4 regions of the Vibrio sp. Isolate22 genome follow, and region 4 is predicted to be linked to each of the others. Evidence: predicted binding sites of a transcription regulator. Region 4 holds the regulator's gene; each other region holds the start of a gene.

What was found. The regulator PurR, encoded in region 4, represses purine synthesis genes. The targets are predictions, from matches to a motif close to TNANGNAAACGTTTNCNTNA.
Region 1: folD (bifunctional methylenetetrahydrofolate dehydrogenase/methenyltetrahydrofolate cyclohydrolase FolD) is a predicted target of PurR. The motif match lies at 1,557-1,576, and genes of this name have one in related genera.
Region 2: glpX (class II fructose-bisphosphatase) is a predicted target of PurR. The motif match lies at 2,440-2,459, and genes of this name have one in related genera.
Region 3: pyrD (quinone-dependent dihydroorotate dehydrogenase) is a predicted target of PurR. The motif match lies at 1,535-1,554, and genes of this name have one in related genera.

The regions. Positions count from the first base shown of each region.
Region 1 is NZ_JAKEUW010000017.1:35,981-40,196, reverse strand. It holds gene L1D55_RS12095 (sodium:proton antiporter) at 1-527, shown strand, start outside; gene folD (bifunctional methylenetetrahydrofolate dehydrogenase/methenyltetrahydrofolate cyclohydrolase FolD) at 621-1,478, opposite strand; tRNA gene L1D55_RS12085 (tRNA-Arg) at 1,690-1,766, shown strand; gene aroC (chorismate synthase) at 2,035-3,120, shown strand; gene L1D55_RS12075 (trimeric intracellular cation channel family protein) at 3,193-3,816, opposite strand; gene L1D55_RS12070 (elongation factor P hydroxylase) at 4,116-4,216, shown strand, end outside.
Region 2 is NZ_JAKEUW010000009.1:66,007-70,222, forward strand. It holds gene hslU (HslU--HslV peptidase ATPase subunit) at 1-157, shown strand, start outside; gene L1D55_RS07730 (1,4-dihydroxy-2-naphthoate polyprenyltransferase) at 347-1,264, shown strand; gene rraA (ribonuclease E activity regulator RraA) at 1,338-1,856, shown strand; gene zapB (cell division protein ZapB) at 1,952-2,194, opposite strand; gene glpX (class II fructose-bisphosphatase) at 2,519-3,526, shown strand; gene L1D55_RS07750 (metalloregulator ArsR/SmtB family transcription factor) at 3,706-4,216, shown strand, end outside.
Region 3 is NZ_JAKEUW010000010.1:69,559-73,774, forward strand. It holds gene L1D55_RS08245 (NAD-glutamate dehydrogenase) at 1-1,382, shown strand, start outside; gene pyrD (quinone-dependent dihydroorotate dehydrogenase) at 1,682-2,692, shown strand; gene L1D55_RS08255 (cell division protein ZapC) at 2,914-3,465, shown strand; gene rlmKL (bifunctional 23S rRNA (guanine(2069)-N(7))-methyltransferase RlmK/23S rRNA (guanine(2445)-N(2))-methyltransferase RlmL) at 3,973-4,216, shown strand, end outside.
Region 4 is NZ_JAKEUW010000030.1:47,859-52,074, reverse strand. It holds gene torR (two-component system response regulator TorR) at 1-130, opposite strand, end outside; gene torD (molecular chaperone TorD) at 387-1,034, shown strand; gene purR (HTH-type transcriptional repressor PurR) at 1,351-2,355, shown strand; cyclic di-GMP riboswitch class I at 2,526-2,611, shown strand; gene L1D55_RS16800 (TfoX/Sxy family DNA transformation protein) at 2,739-3,329, shown strand; gene L1D55_RS16795 (DUF3316 domain-containing protein) at 3,434-3,793, opposite strand; gene L1D55_RS16790 (TVP38/TMEM64 family protein) at 4,173-4,216, shown strand, end outside.

The sequences.
Region 1 (4,216 bases), on a different contig from region 4:
ACTGGGAGAGCATTCGGTTGGCGCGCATGGATAGCTTGAATGTCTACTTTGGTAACCCAGCTTCTAGTCATGCGGAAAACAATTTGGAGCTCGATGGGATAGGTCGAGCGATGATTGTCTCACCTTATCGCCAAACTAACCCGTTAGTCAGCATGCATTATCAAGACGAGTTTGGTGCCAATAAGGTTTTTGAGCTTGAGTCACCAGAAAGCAAGCACGAGAGACACCAAGTGAGTCGAGATGGCAACCGAAGTCTATTTGAGGAAGGCGTGACCTACTCCAAGCTCAACTCATTAATGGCACAAGGTAGCCAAATTAAGAGTACAGGGCTGACAGAGGCATTTGATCTGAATGAGTTTAACGCGCTTTATCCTAAAGCGATTTTGCTTGGAGTCATCAATGACGGGGACTTCCGTTTAATTACTCAAGGGGCTGATTTAGAAAAGCTGATATCGACAGAGTGTGAGATCATCAGTTTGTTGCCACCTTCAGAACAGGTCGAGAAAGTCGAGACTCCATACAAGTAGTAAGTGCTCTTTATTAAAAAAGCCGCAGCGTATATCACGCTGCGGCTTTCTAATTCTATTTATACTGTCGTTGACAGGTTTGTCGTTCGCAGATTACTTCGAGTGAAATTGCTCACAAGCGATCATTGTGTTCTCGATTAGGCTCGCTACTGTCATTGGACCTACACCACCCGGTACAGGTGTGATGAAGCTTGCGCTCTCTTTCGCGACATCGTATTCAACGTCACCGACTAGCTTGCCAGAATCTAAACGGTTGATACCAACATCGACCACAACTGCACCTTTCTTAATCCATGCACCAGGAATGAAGTTCGGCTTACCTACCGCAACCACAACAACGTCTGCTTGACGTACGTGGCCTTCAAGGTCTTTAGTAAAACGGTGACATGTCGTCGTTGTACAACCTGCTAGAAGCAGTTCTAGGGTCATTGGGCGACCTACGATGTTTGAAGCACCAACAACAACTGCGTGTTTGCCACGTAAATCGATGTTGTAACGGTCAAGCAGGGTGATGATACCTTTTGGCGTACAAGAGCGAAGCTTAGGCATACGCTGAGCCAAACGGCCGACATTGTATGGGTGGAAGCCATCAACGTCTTTTTCTGGTGTGATGCGCTCAAGAACGTGAGTGCTATCGATGCCAGCAGGTAGAGGCAGTTGAACCAGAATACCGTCGATCTCTGGATCTAGGTTCAGTTGGTCTACTAGGTTTAACAGTTCATCTTCTGTTGCAGTGGCTGGCAAATCGTAAGATTTAGATACGAAGCCAACTTCTTCACACGCTTTACGCTTACTACCAACGTAAACCTGAGAAGCAGGGTCTTCACCCACTAAAACAACCGCTAGGCCCGGAGCGCGTAATCCAGCTTCAGTACGAGCTTTTACACGCGCAGCAACTTCGGAGCGAACCGTTTGAGAAATTAGCTTTCCATCAATATTTTGAGCAGTCATGAATTTCCTTAGTATTGATATTCAAGTTAGTGGCTGATGTTTTTGGCGCATTATTCCAGAAAATCTTTTTGATTACCATCAAGCAAACGATTGCTTTGCTCTATTTTCCAACACTTATATGTTTGTTGCCCTTTTTTTACTCACTTAGATCAGAATGTTACATAAAGCCGTTGCTTTCATGGTTCGAATTCGTATAATTCTTTCCTGTAGCGCGCCCTTAGCTCAGCTGGATAGAGCACGTCCCTTCTAAGGATGTGGTCGAAGGTTCGAATCCTTCAGGGCGTGCCATTATTTAAAGAAACCCGATAGCTCTCTGAGTTGTCGGGTTTTTTGCATTTCATCCATCATAAAACACTTCTTTTAAAGCTCCAGTTATTTCCTTCTCTTATTCATTTCGTTCGGCTCATGTAATAGAAAGTTAAAATTGTTCCTTTTTTGGGGTTTACATCATTTAGTAATAAAGCCACTATGAATTTACGAAGAATAGACAAGTAAAGCTGTTCACCAGCGGGTTTTAGAATCAAACCTTCTGCTGATGGCTGATTTAGAGGAAGTAATGGCAGGAAACAGTATCGGACAACATTTCCGCGTGACCACGTTCGGAGAAAGTCACGGTATCGCACTAGGATGTATCGTAGATGGGTGCCCACCAGGATTAGAAATTACCGAAGCAGACCTTCAAAAAGATTTGGATCGTCGTCGCCCTGGTACTTCTCGTTATACAACGGCTCGCCGTGAAGCGGATGAAGTAAAGATTTTATCAGGTGTATTTGAAGGCCAAACTACGGGTACTTCTATTGGTCTATTGATTGAAAATACAGACCAACGCTCTAAAGACTATTCCGAAATTAAAGACAAATTCCGCCCAGGCCATGCTGATTACACGTACCATCAAAAGTACGGTGTGCGTGATTACCGTGGTGGTGGTCGCTCTTCAGCTCGTGAAACAGCAATGCGTGTTGCAGCTGGTGCGATTGCGAAGAAATACCTAAAACAAGAATTTGGTGTTGAAATCCAAGCTTATCTTTCTCAAATGGGTGACATCTCAATTGATAAAGTGGATTGGAACGAGATTGAAAACAACGCTTTCTTCTGCCCTGATGCAGATAAAGTGCCTGAATTTGACCAACTGATTCGCGACCTACTAAAAGAAGGCAACTCGATCGGTGCGAAGATTCAAGTGGTCGCGACTAAAGTGCCGGTAGGCCTTGGTGAGCCGATCTTTGATCGTCTTGATGCCGATATCGCGCACGCGCTGATGAGCATTAACGCTGTTAAAGGTGTTGAGATTGGTGATGGCTTTGATGTGGTTAATCAACGCGGTAGCGAACACCGTGATCCATTAACGCCAGAAGGCTTCACTAGCAACCATGCTGGCGGTATTTTAGGTGGTATCTCTACTGGCCAAGATATTGTGGCAAGCATTGCGCTTAAGCCAACATCAAGCATTACGGTACCGGGTGACACTATCACTAAAGATGGTGAAGCGACGCAGCTAATCACTAAAGGTCGTCACGATCCATGTGTTGGTATTCGTGCGGTGCCAATTGCAGAAGCGATGCTAGCGATTGTTCTACTCGATCACCTATTGCGTCATCGTGGTCAGAACCATGGCGTAACGACGAATACTCCTCAAATCTAACGATTGAGTGAATGAAAAAAAGGGTTGCTTCCTGTTGGAGCAACCCTTTTTGTTTTCTAGTGGTATTTGCTATTAATGCACAGAGCTTTCAGGATCAAGCTGGAATGAAGGCAAGCGCCACTTGAATCTTACCGCTGCCATGCGCAGCAAGTAGCCAACTACAAGCGTAACAATCGTTGCGGTTACATCGTTAATGCCAAACTCAAGTAAGCCTAGGTATAAGCCTGAAGCAATCAGTGCGATAGAAGCGTAAAGCTCTTCATGCAGCACCAGAGGTGTTTGGCGACAGATAAGATCACGCAGCAAACCACCAAATACGCCAGTAACCAGTGCTGATACCATGCAGATCATTGGATGAAGGCCCATGTTCATCGCCACTTTAGTACCAATGATACTGAATACAATCAGACCCAGTGCATCTAGACGAATGAACAAGCCTTTAAGTTTAATAACCCACTTAGCTAGGCCTGTTGTGACAACGCCAGCCACACAAGTAATCGCGAGAAACTCAGGGTTCTCAACCCAACCTAACGGGTAGTGACCAAGCAAGATGTCTCGCACTGTACCACCGCCAATAGCCGTTGCGCTGGCAACCAACATTACACCAAACCAATCCATTTTTTGTTTACCAGCACTGAGAGCGCCGGTCATGGCTTCTGCCGTGATGCCAATGATATACAAAACACTTAGTAGCATTGCTGTAGCTCTATTATTTAGGTCTATAAATTGGAGTCTTATAGGCCTTGGAGATATAAAAATGAAGCGCGAGTGTAGTAGTAAAACTGGCGATTGACGAATGAATATTTGTACCGTGAATAAGCATTTCAGATTAGCTAAACTAATCATTCACCTAAAAGTGGTGTAATCTGGATGCTGCAATCGATTGTCCACCTGTAGGATAACGATATTGCTAATGTCATTACCCCTAATAGGGCTTTACCGAGCGCGTAAAAAAACGCAAAATGCGCCTGTTCTTTTTACTTTAATTTGATTCTATGACGCACCAATACCCAGACATCATCAATATCTTCAACCAAACCTTTTTCGAGAGCTTCAATACTAAACTGGAATTGGGTGAAGATGAGCCTATTTATCT
Region 2 (4,216 bases), on a different contig from region 4:
ACGTCGTCTACACACTGTGATGGAGCGTTTGATGGATGAGATTTCATTCGATGCAACAGACAAAGCTGGCAGCACGCTAGTGATCGATGAAGCTTACGTGAACTCGAAGCTTGGTGAATTCGTTGAAGACGAAGACCTAAGCCGCTTCATCCTGTAGCACACGAAACTCCAACTTATTGCTCTATCTCAAAGAAATAGCAGCTAATAAGCGAATTCAAGGCCCACTTTCGAGTGGGCTTTTTATTACCTGAAAAATGGGCGTATACTCAAATCACCGCATGAAACCAATACTTACAATATAGGCGCCCTGCTAATCATGGTGTCCTTACAACGAAATAGACTTACGATGAAACAATCTCTTATGATTTGGCTTGATGCCGCACGACCAAAAACTCTGCCTCTCGCACTCGTCTCTATTCTTACAGGAAGTAGTTTAGCGTTCGCCAACGGTCAGTTCTCTTTATCGATCGCTCTGTTGGCCTTTTTAACCGCCACCCTATTACAGATTTTGTCGAACCTGGCGAATGACTACGGTGATGCAGTAAAAGGTACAGACAACGAAAACCGCTTAGGTCCAATGCGCGCCATGCAATCTGGTGCGGTGACGGCTCAAACCATGAAGCAAGCAATCATCCTCAACATCGTGTTTACCATGATTGCTGGACTGATTTTGATTTTCCATGCCTTAACCTCAATTGAAAGTATTCTGTCTTTCATCGCATTAGGCGTATTAGCCATTGTTGCTGCTATCGCTTACACCGTGGGTAATAAGCCTTATGGTTATATCGGCCTTGGCGACTTATCGGTATTTATCTTCTTTGGCTTATTAGGCGTTTCAGGTACTTACTTCCTACACACAGGTCATGTTGAACCAAGCCTCTTCCTTCCTGCATTAGGTTGTGGATTGATGGCGGTTGCAGTACTCAATATCAACAACATGCGTGATATCGAAAACGACAGTGAATGTGGTAAACGCACCATGGCGGTTCGCTTGGGGCAACGTAAAGCTAAGCAATACCATTTTGCTCTGCTTGGTTGTGCACTTGTCTCTTTCGCGATTTACCTACTGATTCAAGAAAAACCCGTTTGGATCAGCCTGCCGTTTTTACTCAGTATTATTATTGTCTACAAACATGGTAAAGCGGTTTGGGAAACAGAAAAACCCGCTCAAATTGCACCTATGATGCCTGTTATCGTGAAATGCTCGCTGGTCACTAACCTATTGTTTGCAGGGGTTGTCGTAGCTCAAACTCTATTGAGTTAATTGAGACTAATCATTGCAAAGGGATCAAGCACCGATATACTCAAAGTAAGCTCATTGTTCAAAAGGTATACTAATGGAATACAACACTTCAGCACTGTGCGACATATATTTGGATCAAGTTGATGTCGTGGAGCCAATGTTCAGCAACTTTGGTGGACGTGCCTCTTTCGCAGGACAGATCACGACATTAAAGTGCTTTGAAGACAACGCTTTGATTCGCTCGGTGCTAGAGCAAGACGGTCTAGGGCGTGTGTTGTTAATCGATGGTGGCGGCTCACTGCGTAAAGCACTGATTGATGCCGAGATGGCCCTACTTGCCGAAGACAATGAGTGGGAAGGTATTGTGGTGTATGGCTGCGTTCGCGAAGTCGATGAGCTGGAAGACATGAACCTAGGTATTCAAGCACTGGCTTCTATTCCTGTTGGAGCAAGCCAAGATGGTGTCGGTGAGCTAGATGTACCCGTTAACTTTGGCAGCGTAACCTTCTTACCGGAAGATTACCTCTACGCCGACAATACGGGCATTATTCTTTCAGCCGAACCTTTAGACGTTGAACTTGACCTTGATGCTGATGAAGAAGAAGTCGAGTAGTTCTATCTCTTCATAAGTCACTCACAATAACCAAGAACACAAACAGAAACGCCCGCTACTGAGTAGCGGGCGTTTTTTTAAATCTGAAGAGTGAATTACTCTACTTCATCCATTTTACCAAGAAGGTTACGGATGCGATCTTGCCATGCAGAGTGCTCTTCTTGCATCTGCTGAGTTTTTTGCTCTAGCTCTTGACGGCTTGCTTTAAGTTCACCAGCTTCTGTTGCTAGTGCTTGTTTCTCTTCTTTAAGCTCTTCCACTTCCATTTGAAGAAGTGCAATCGTATCTACTGCTGTTTGAATTTTTGCTTCTAGTTGCTCTAGTACTTCAAAAGACATTCTGGCCTACCTTTAAGTTATCCATTTGATGGTGAAGGTTCACTCCACTTATTTCCCCATTCTACTCAGCAGAGCAAGGATAAACACTCAATATATTCGATATTTTGCGCCATTCGATGAAAAAAACAGCGCTTTTTACCGAATATTGACGTTAATTCTTACAGCCACACTCGCAAACCAATTATTTTGATGAATATTAGTGGTTTTTCACTGCTCATTGATCAAAAGCAATCTGCAAAAAGCAAAAAGGCAAACGTTTCCTTTTGGATATGGTAAAATCCGCCGCGAAATTTCTATTCCCCCTTTGAAAATTTTGGAGTCCGCATGAAACGCGATTTAGCAATGTCATTCTCTCGTGTCACAGAAGGTGCAGCACTGGCTGGTTACAAGTGGCTTGGCCGTGGCGATAAAAACGCTGCAGATGGCGCTGCTGTAGAAGTCATGCGTAGCCTACTAAACAAAACCGAAATCAGCGGTGAAATTGTTATTGGTGAAGGCGAAATCGATGATGCACCTATGCTATACATCGGTGAAAACGTAGGTGTGGGCGGCGACGCTGTCGACATCGCAGTTGACCCAATTGAAGGGACGCGCATGACAGCAATGGGCCAATCAAATGCATTGGCAGTATTGGCTGCAGGCGAAAAAGGCAGCTTCCTAAAAGCGCCTGATATGTACATGGAAAAATTAGTCGTTGGCCCTGGTGCTAAAGGCGCTATCGACTTAGCTCTACCGTTAAAAGAAAATCTAGTAAACATTGCTAAGGCTCTGGGTAAAACACTCGACACGCTAGTAGTAACCACACTGGCTAAGCCACGTCACGACCAAGTAATTGCAGAGATGCAAGCGATGGGCGTTCGTGTATTCGCAGTGCCAGACGGTGATGTAGCAGCATCTATCCTAACCTGTATGCCAGACAGCGAAGTTGACGTAATGTACTGCATCGGCGGCGCACCTGAAGGTGTAGTTTCTGCCGCAGTAATTCGCGCACTAGACGGTGACATGCATGGTCGTCTACTACCTCGTCACGAAGTGAAAGGCGATACAGAAGAGAACCGTAAACACGGTGAGCTTGAGCTAGAGCGTTGTGCTGAAATGGGCGTAACCGCTGGTATCGTGTTGAAGATGGAAGACATGGCGCGCAGCGACAACGTCGTATTCTCAGCAACGGGCATCACTAAGGGTGACCTGCTAGAAGGTATTTCTCGTCAAGGCAATATCGCTACAACAGAAACGCTACTTATCCGTGGCCGATGCCGTACGATTCGCCGCATCAAATCAATCCACTACCTAGAGCGTAAAGATCCAGAAGTGGTTGGTCACATCCTGTAATCCTCATATCGAGTGAAACAGAATATTCAAAGGCTGATACCAAGTATCAGCCTTTTGTTTTATTGCCCTGTCAGATTCTCACCCTTGCTATTGATAGGTCGGTAACTGTCAAAATAGTAAATGGTTTGCTTTATAAACACCTTGCCTCATAATAGTAAGGTTCATGAGGTAGGGATAGTATGAAAACAAGCGACAAAATCTTACAGACCATTAAGCGTCAAGGCGCAGTAACAGCCAAACAGCTGTCAGAAGAGTTTGGTATGACGACAATGGGTGCAAGGCAACATCTGCAAAGCCTGGAAGATGATGGCATTCTCGCGTTTCATGACGTCAAAGTGAAAGTCGGTCGTCCGACTCGTCACTGGTCTCTTACTCAGCACGGCCATAGTCAGTTTTCAGACCGTCATGGTGAACTTACGATTCAAGTCATTGATGCCGTAGAAAATCTATTCGGAAAAGAAGGCTTAGCTAAAGTCGCTGCCGAGCGTGAACAGCACACATTAAAACAGTATCAATCTGCCCTGTCTGATTGTGACAATCTAATCAGTAAGCTGGAAAAGCTCACCCAACTTCGTGAAGAAGAGGGCTATATGGCTGAACTGAAAGAACAAGACGATCACTACATCTTGATTGAAAACCACTGCCCTATTTGTAAGGCTGCGACTCGTTGCCCTAGCTTGTGTCAATCTG
Region 3 (4,216 bases), on a different contig from region 4:
TTAACACAGACTTCGTTGATAACGTGGGTGGTGTTGACTGTTCAGATAACGAAGTAAACATTAAGATCTTCTTGAATGGCTTGGTGTCTAATGGTGATCTAACGGTTAAGCAACGTAACCAAGTTCTAGAGTCAATGGAAGATGAAGTTGGTGAGATTGTACTTGATGACGCGTACTGCCAAGCTGAGTCTATTTCGGTAACTGAACATCAAGGCGTGAGCTTAGTTAAAGAACAAATCCGCTTCATTCACACAATGGAGAAAGCAGGGTATCTGGATCGTGGCCTAGAATACATTCCAGATGACGAAACTCTGCTAGAGCGTGAGAAGCAAGGTCAAGGTCTGACCCGACCAGAGCTATCTGTATTGATCGCTTACGGTAAGATGGTTCTGAAAGAAGATCTTGTGAGCGATGATATTGCGAATGATGAGTTCCATGCTCAACAACTGATGCAATACTTCCCAACTGAGTTACGCCGTAACTACTCTCAGCACATGGATAACCATCCACTGCGTGCAGAGATCATTGCGACGGCACTTGCTAACCAAATGGTTAACGAGATGGGTTGTAACTTCATCACTCGTCTGCAAGAAGAGACGGGCGCAAACATTGTCGATATTGCTAATGCTTACGCGGCATCACGTGAAATCTATGGTTTGGGCCAAGTGCTTAAGAGCATTCGTGAACTGGATAACATCTCTAGTTCAGAGGCTCAATATGAGTTGCTGTACCATGTACGTCGTACACTGCGCCGTTTGACCCGTTGGTTGCTAAGAAACCGTACTGGCAAGCAATCTGTGAAAGCACTCGTTGAACTTTACCAAGGCGATGTAGTAGCTATTACTGAGAAACTGGATGAAAACCTGGTTGCTTCAGAAGTAGAAGAACATCAAGCAATGGCGCAAGTATGGATTGACCAAGGCGTAACCGCAGAATTGGCGAACTCAGTCGCGCGTCTGTCTAGCTTGTACTCAGCACTGGATATATCCACAGTGGCTCGTGAAACGGGTAAAACAGTACAACAAGCGTCTAAGCTTTACTTCAATCTAGGCGACCGTTTGTCTCTGCACTGGTTCTTGAAGCAAATCAATGGTCAAGCAGTCGATAACAACTGGCAAGCATTGGCACGTGCTGCATTCAGAGAAGATCTGGATTGGCAACAACGCCAGCTAACAGGCCAAGTTCTTAACTGTGGTTGTGGTTCAGATCTTGATGTGATTAAAGCGCTCGATGAGTGGATGGAAAGCAACTCTGTTTCTCTACACCGCTGGGAAAGCATCCTGAACGAATTCAAAGTGGGTTCTGTTCATGAGTTTGCTAAGTTCTCAGTTGCGTTGCGTGAATTAATGCTACTTAATCTAAACTGCATGTCGAAAGACTAACGATTAGATAGACAGTAATAAAGGGCAGGCCATTTGGTCTGCCTTTTTCGTTTTGGGGTGCGACTGGTTTGCGCTTACAGAGTGTCAATCAATTCACGGGGCACTAAAGTGATTCATTGGAAAGTGAAGTAAAGGTGCTCGATATGCTAAATATACGATAACGTTTGCTTAATAAAGAAGCTCATTCGTTAGCAAACTCGATTATCTTACCCTTACAGACAGTAATAGATTGAATAGTTGGGGAAATAAGTAAATAATATCGCCCCGTTTACACGGGGCTTTTTTCTATCGGAGGCACAATGCTTTACCGTCTAGCCAGAACTGGCTTTTTCCAACTTGATGCCGAAAAGGCACATGATCTCGCAATTCAAAACTTCAAGCGCTTTACTGGCACACCTATTGATCTTTTGTATCGCCAACAATTACCTCACCGACCTGTAGAGTGCATGGGTCTTACTTTCAAAAACCCAGTTGGCCTAGCGGCTGGCCTAGATAAGAACGGCGAATGTATTGATGCATTTGGCGCAATGGGTTTTGGTTTTGTAGAAGTAGGGACTGTTACTCCGCGTCCACAAGCAGGTAACGATAAACCTCGTTTATTCCGTCTTGTTGAAGCTGAAGGTATCATCAACCGAATGGGTTTCAATAACCTAGGTGTAGATAACCTTGTTGAGAATGTTAAGAAGTCAAACTACGACGGCATCTTAGGTATCAACATCGGTAAAAACAAAGACACACCGATTGAAAAGGGCGCAGAAGACTACTTGATCTGTATGGAGAAGGTATATCAATACGCAGGTTACATTGCGGTAAATATCTCTTCACCAAACACACCAGGGCTACGTTCTCTACAATACGGCGAAGCACTTGATGACTTGCTGTCTGAACTTAAGGCAAAACAAGCGGAACTAGAAGAGAAGCATGGTAAGTATGTTCCTCTGGCTCTTAAGATTGCTCCGGATCTAAGTGATGATGAAATCAGCCAAATTTGCGAATCATTGATCAAAAATAAGATCGATGGTGTGATCGCAACGAACACGACATTGGATCGTTCAATTGTCGAAGGCATGAAACATTGCGACGAAGCGGGTGGCCTAAGTGGACGTCCAGTTCAATCTCGTAGCACTGAAGTAGTTCGTAAACTTCACCAAGAGCTAGGTGACAAACTGCCGATCATCGGGGTAGGTGGCGTTGACTCTTATGTTGCTGCAAAAGAGAAAATGATGGCAGGTGCTAAGCTTGTACAAGTTTACTCTGGTTTTATTTACAAGGGGCCACGCCTTGTAGCTGACATTGTCAAAAACCTGTAGTTTGAAAACTATGGTCGTTATAGAACATCAATATCAGAAGTATCTATAAACTGACATCGTCTTACTAAAAGAGACACTGTAACTCCCTGAGTTGTAGAGAAAAGCGATAAGAAAGAGGAATTCATTTCCTCTTTTTTTTTGCCTATTGCTCAGTAAAATTACTGCAATTGAAGGTAATTTTGCGTTTTACCTAATGGAATGGTTCAACAGTGTGAGACGAAATGATGCTTAAACCTAGCGATACATGGAGTTGGTATTACGATGAACAGCAATGTTCATTAATGCTAAACCTCGGAGAGGATATGATTTTCAAAACGAATCTGGTCCGCAATAAGCTGGTGGACTGCGCGTTTCGAGATAATGAATTCACCGTTGATGACGCATCCTCATACCAAACCTTCAAAGAACAAATTTCTGGCTTAGAGCTATCTGAGCCTCGCCAAGCAGAACTAGCGCTTTACTGCGTGGCTGCGAAGCGTTTCCACAAGCCTGTACAACCAAAGAGCTGGTTCTTCGCACCTCAAGGTGCAGGACATGAGTATCCTCAGGAAGGGGATATTGTACAAATGAATAACGAGCATAGCCTTGGTTACTTCATCGTCTTAGAAGTGGGCGAGTGTGCGAGCTTATGTGCATTTGTAGACCTAGAAGAGTTCCTACTGACTCCTTCAAAGGGATTACGCTTTGGTGACTCGATCAAGGTGATGCACGATAGAATGCTTGATGCTAACGCGATTCTGCATCAATCTCATCATATTGCGATGGTTGGCTAACTCAAATTTAATACATCATTTCGGCCATACGTCGCAGCGAACAACCTCATCAAACCTTCCAAATAATCGGCTTAATAGCCGATTTTTTTGTGCCTAAAAAACCTCACCCTGATAAATGCATCACTCATTAACCATCAAAATAGTGAAGTTAAGACGATTTTTTTACGTTAATTTCACCTTGTTTACTTCCCCGAAAATGTAATTTACCCATATTTATTCCCTGTTTTTGTTCTTTTGTAGCTAAATTCCACCCTTATTTTTAGTTTGGTATATACCAATTTTGGTGTGAATATAAATTCACAAGGGCGAATTGCTCGGAAATTGGGTGTTAAACGAGTGAGTTCGTTAGGTCTTATGTTTTAAGGGGATGTGGGTAAGCGATCGCTTCAGTAATGAGTATTTGCTAGCCAGTTAGTCGAAAGATTCAATGAAAAGACGAGTTTAGAGTGATGCTCTGGTAACAAAATCAGGTATAATCGAGCTCATTTTTATCAATAAAAGAACACTATGAATCAATATCTAGCGGTTACCTCAAACGGCCTTGAGAATTTATTAGTTGAAGAACTAACCCAACTAGGGATTACAAACGCAAAACCTGTTCAGGCAGGTGTTAAATTCAAAGCGACCAATGAGCAAATTTATCGTTGTTGTTTGTGGAGTCGTTTGGCTTCTCGATTTGTACGTGTCCTTTCTGAATTCACTTGTCAGGACGACATGGATTTGTACCTATCGACCACAGCGGTTAACTGGG
Region 4 (4,216 bases):
CTTCTAACACGCTTCTCATTTGAGCACCGCTTTCGGCCTCGCTCACTGTGTAACCTTCGTTCTGGAAATAACCAACCAGTTTACTACGGGTCACCACATCATCTTCTACGACTAATACGTGATAGCTCATCTACACCACTTTTCTTATTTAATAGTTTCGGTGACTATTCTATTCATAACTAGTAACAATTCTAGTGGTACTGAAGATAAATGCCAGAAACATGGATTTTTTTTGATACAAGACAATCTTAAACCTTGCTATTTGTCGTCTAGCACAATTCAATATAGGCATTACTACTAACGAGTAACTTTGCATTTCGCAAATAACCTCGTCATCAGCCTTGGTGTGCGAAAAGACACCACAAGACTAAATCAGGATCTATGTAATGAAAGATACGAAAACGTTCAATGAGCAAAGAGCAGAAATTTACTGGTGGCTATCAAGCTTATTCGCCAAAGAGCTCACTCAAGACGAACTTGACCACTACCATTCTGTTGAAATTCGTTCTTTCTTAACTGGTTTAGGCGAAAATGAAACTCTAAAGCCTGCTATTGATAAGTTGGTTGATGCACTGAACCGCCTACAAACTCGCGAAGATGCACAACTAGAACTGTCTGCTGACTTTTGCGACCTTTTCCTAAAGACAGATAAGCATGGCGCCCTTCCTTATGCCTCAATGTACATCGGTGAAACTGGCCTATTAAACGATAAACCAGCGAAAAAGATGGAAGAGATCATGGCTAAGCACAACCTAGTGGTTAACCAAGATCTAAAAGAACCAGCAGACCACATCGCTATCGAACTCGACTTCTTAGGAAACCTAATCATTCGCTCTAATGAAACAGAATCAGAAGAAGAACTAGAAAAATCGTTCGAAGTTCAGCAACAATTTATCGAGCAACAGCTATTAACTTGGATCCCGAAATTCAACGTTAAGTGTCACGATGTTGATGAATTCGGTTTCTACGCTGCTGTCTCTTCTCTGCTAATGGCTTTCTGTCAATTAGATGCTCAATATTTAGCTGGTGAATAAGGTTAACTGATGACTAGGTAAATAAATTCCGTAGAATGTGACAATTCACCCGGATTTCTGGGTGAATTGTATTGCGAGTATTTTCTAGTCAGTCTAGAATTGTGACCGCAAACGATAAAATATGAAACATTCACGAAATGCTATGCTTATTAAGTTCAGAGCATTTCGGTGTTAAAACAAGCCGCTCACTAGCGGTTTTTTGTTTTTTAACACTTTAGTACCCAAAGAGCCCTACAAATTTAAGCTCTTAGTTAGGTAGCTTAACGGCTACTTCACTCCGTACTTTGGGGAAAGTAGCTTCTAATAGGATAAAACCATGGCCACTATAAAAGATGTCGCTCGCTTAGCAGGCGTATCAACCACAACCGTTTCTCACGTAATCAACAAAACACGTTTTGTTGCAGAAGCGACTCAAGAAAAAGTAAATAAAGCGGTAGACGAATTAAACTATGCACCAAGTGCTGTTGCTCGTAGTTTGAAGTGTAATTCAACACGAACTATCGGCATGCTAGTGACTCAATCAACAAACCTATTCTTCTCTGAAGTTATCGATGGTGTTGAGAGCTACTGCTACCGTCAAGGTTACACTTTGATCCTGTGTAACACTGGTGGTATCTATGAGAAGCAACGTGACTACATTCGAATGCTTGCAGAGAAACGTGTAGATGGCATCTTAGTTATGTGTTCAGACCTAACAGAAGAACTGAGAGAGATGTTAGATCGTCATGCTGACATCCCTAAAGTAGTCATGGATTGGGGCCCAGAGAGTTCTCAAGCAGATAAAATCATTGATAACTCTGAAGAAGGCGGCTACCTAGCGACTAAATACCTAATCGACCGCGGTCACTCAAAGATTGCTTGTTTAAGTGGCCACTTAGACAAAGCAGCCTGTGTTGAACGTATCGCTGGTTACAAGCGCGCTCTAGAAGAAGCAAACATCACTGCAAGTGACGATATGATCATCGAAGGTAACTTCGAGTGTGATACAGCAGTACTTGCGGCAGACAAAATTGTTGAGATGGAAGAGCGCCCTACGGCAGTATTCTGCTTTAACGATACGATGGCACTCGGCTTAATGAGTCGCTTACAGCAAAAAGGCATCCGTATCCCAGAAGATATCTCTATCATTGGCTACGATAACATCGAATTGGCGGAGTACTTCTCTCCACCATTGACCACCGTTCACCAACCGAAGCGTCGTGTCGGCAAGAACGCATTCGAAATTCTGCTTGAGCGCATAAAAGACAAAGACCATGAAAAACGTGTCTTCGAAATGCACCCAGAAATTGTTGAACGTAGTACAGTTAAAACGTTAAATTAACTGATAAATTGAGTTTATTTTCATCAAGCGCACCTTTGGGGGCGCTTTTTTTATCAGCAGACAAAATAAACCTAGTTTCATATAATAAAGATCATTAATTGAAGCAATATCACATTTTGAAATATCAAGTGTGAGCCTCATTCAACAAAAACTTTATTCTATTCAATCAGTCACGCACAGGGCAAATCACTTGAAAAGGTGAGACGCAAAGCTTCCGGCCTAAACCACTCGTTGGTATGGTAGCGGGGTTACCGATGGCAAAATGCAGTAACTACTAATAATTTAGTAATTTACGGCTTATTGACAATGTAATTGCAACATTTTGCTAATCTCTCGGACCTGCTTATTTGGTGGCGTAGTTCAAATACACCGAGATAAATAACATGGATAAACCGATACTAAAGGACTCAATGAAGTTATTTGAGCCCCTAGGAAAAATAAAATCACGCTCAATGTTTGGTGGATTCGGTCTTTTTGCTGATGACACTATGTTTGCTCTGGTTGTTAATGACCAGTTGCACATACGAGCAGACAAAGGCACAACAAAACAGTTCGAGCAACAAGGGTTTCAACCGTACGTCTACAAAAAACGTGGTTTCCCTGTCGTAACTAAATACTTCGCTTTACCAGAAGGCCTGTGGCAAGACCAAGAGAAAATCTTACAACTTGCAACTACGTCTCTGGGTTTTGCAAAAGAAGAGAAAGCTGAACAGTCCGCTGCTAAGCCTACTCGACTGAAAGACCTCCCTAACCTTCGACTTGCCACTGAGCGCATGTTGAAGAAGGCCGGGATTGATTCCGTAGAACGTTTATATGAATCTGGCTCTGTAAACGCATTTAATGCCATCAAGGAATCTCATACGTCCTCTGTCAGTATTGAACTGCTTTGGGCATTAGAAGGAGCGATCAATGGCACGCATTGGTCGGTTATTCCACAGCAACGTCGCGAAGAGCTTATCAGTCGCGTCAATTAACATTGTCAGTACACCCTTTTTTATACAACTAAGCCGCATTTCTGCGGCTTTTTTTTCGATTAGTAACATTAGATAGTTTGCTGTTTTAGCACCCTATCAACATCCTAGAAAGATGGGCGATAATTATACTTAAAGTCGACTTTGACCATCGGAACGAAGTTAATCTCTCCAGATGAGTTCATGATTTCTTTGACTTTGATGCTCCCGTTTCTGATTTCAAACGAACGCACGTCCACCTTTTCAGAAGCTTGAGGTAGGATTTTGCTGAGTTCATAGGAACCCTTGCCGTTTATCTCCATCCAGATTTGTTTACCAGATTCGTAAGCCTGTGATTGGCTCGCAACTACATCCCCTTTAAAGATTTTAGATTCTACAGCGGCTCTATGATAGACACCCGAACCCATAGCTTGGAAAGAGAAAAGGCTTGTTGTAGCGATAACCGTCATCATTGATAATAATTTCATAGCTAGCTCCTTAGTTGTCTGCCTGAATAATTATCTAAAACAATCTTCATGCCTCGATTGTTACGTATATAGAACGAACCAAGACCAAAACTCTTTCAATTTTTTATCACTTTTTACGTGGTACAAATTATTTCTCTTAGATTAAGTTATATAAAACAATCCTCTAGCAAAAACTCATAATCTTTTAATCGCTGGATACTTCTCCCAGCTTTATGCTGCGAATTCCTATCGCTTACACAAAGCCAAACAGTTGGGCTAACCGTTCAAACTCTACTAATCGCATAAAATAAATAGTTTTTTATCATCTAATGAAAGTTAATCTATGCTTTGCCTGTCTATCTATACTAATGGTATGCATTGAAAATTTGAGGAAGTATCAATGAGTAAGAAAATGATATTGGGTATTGTGCTAGTCGTTACGAT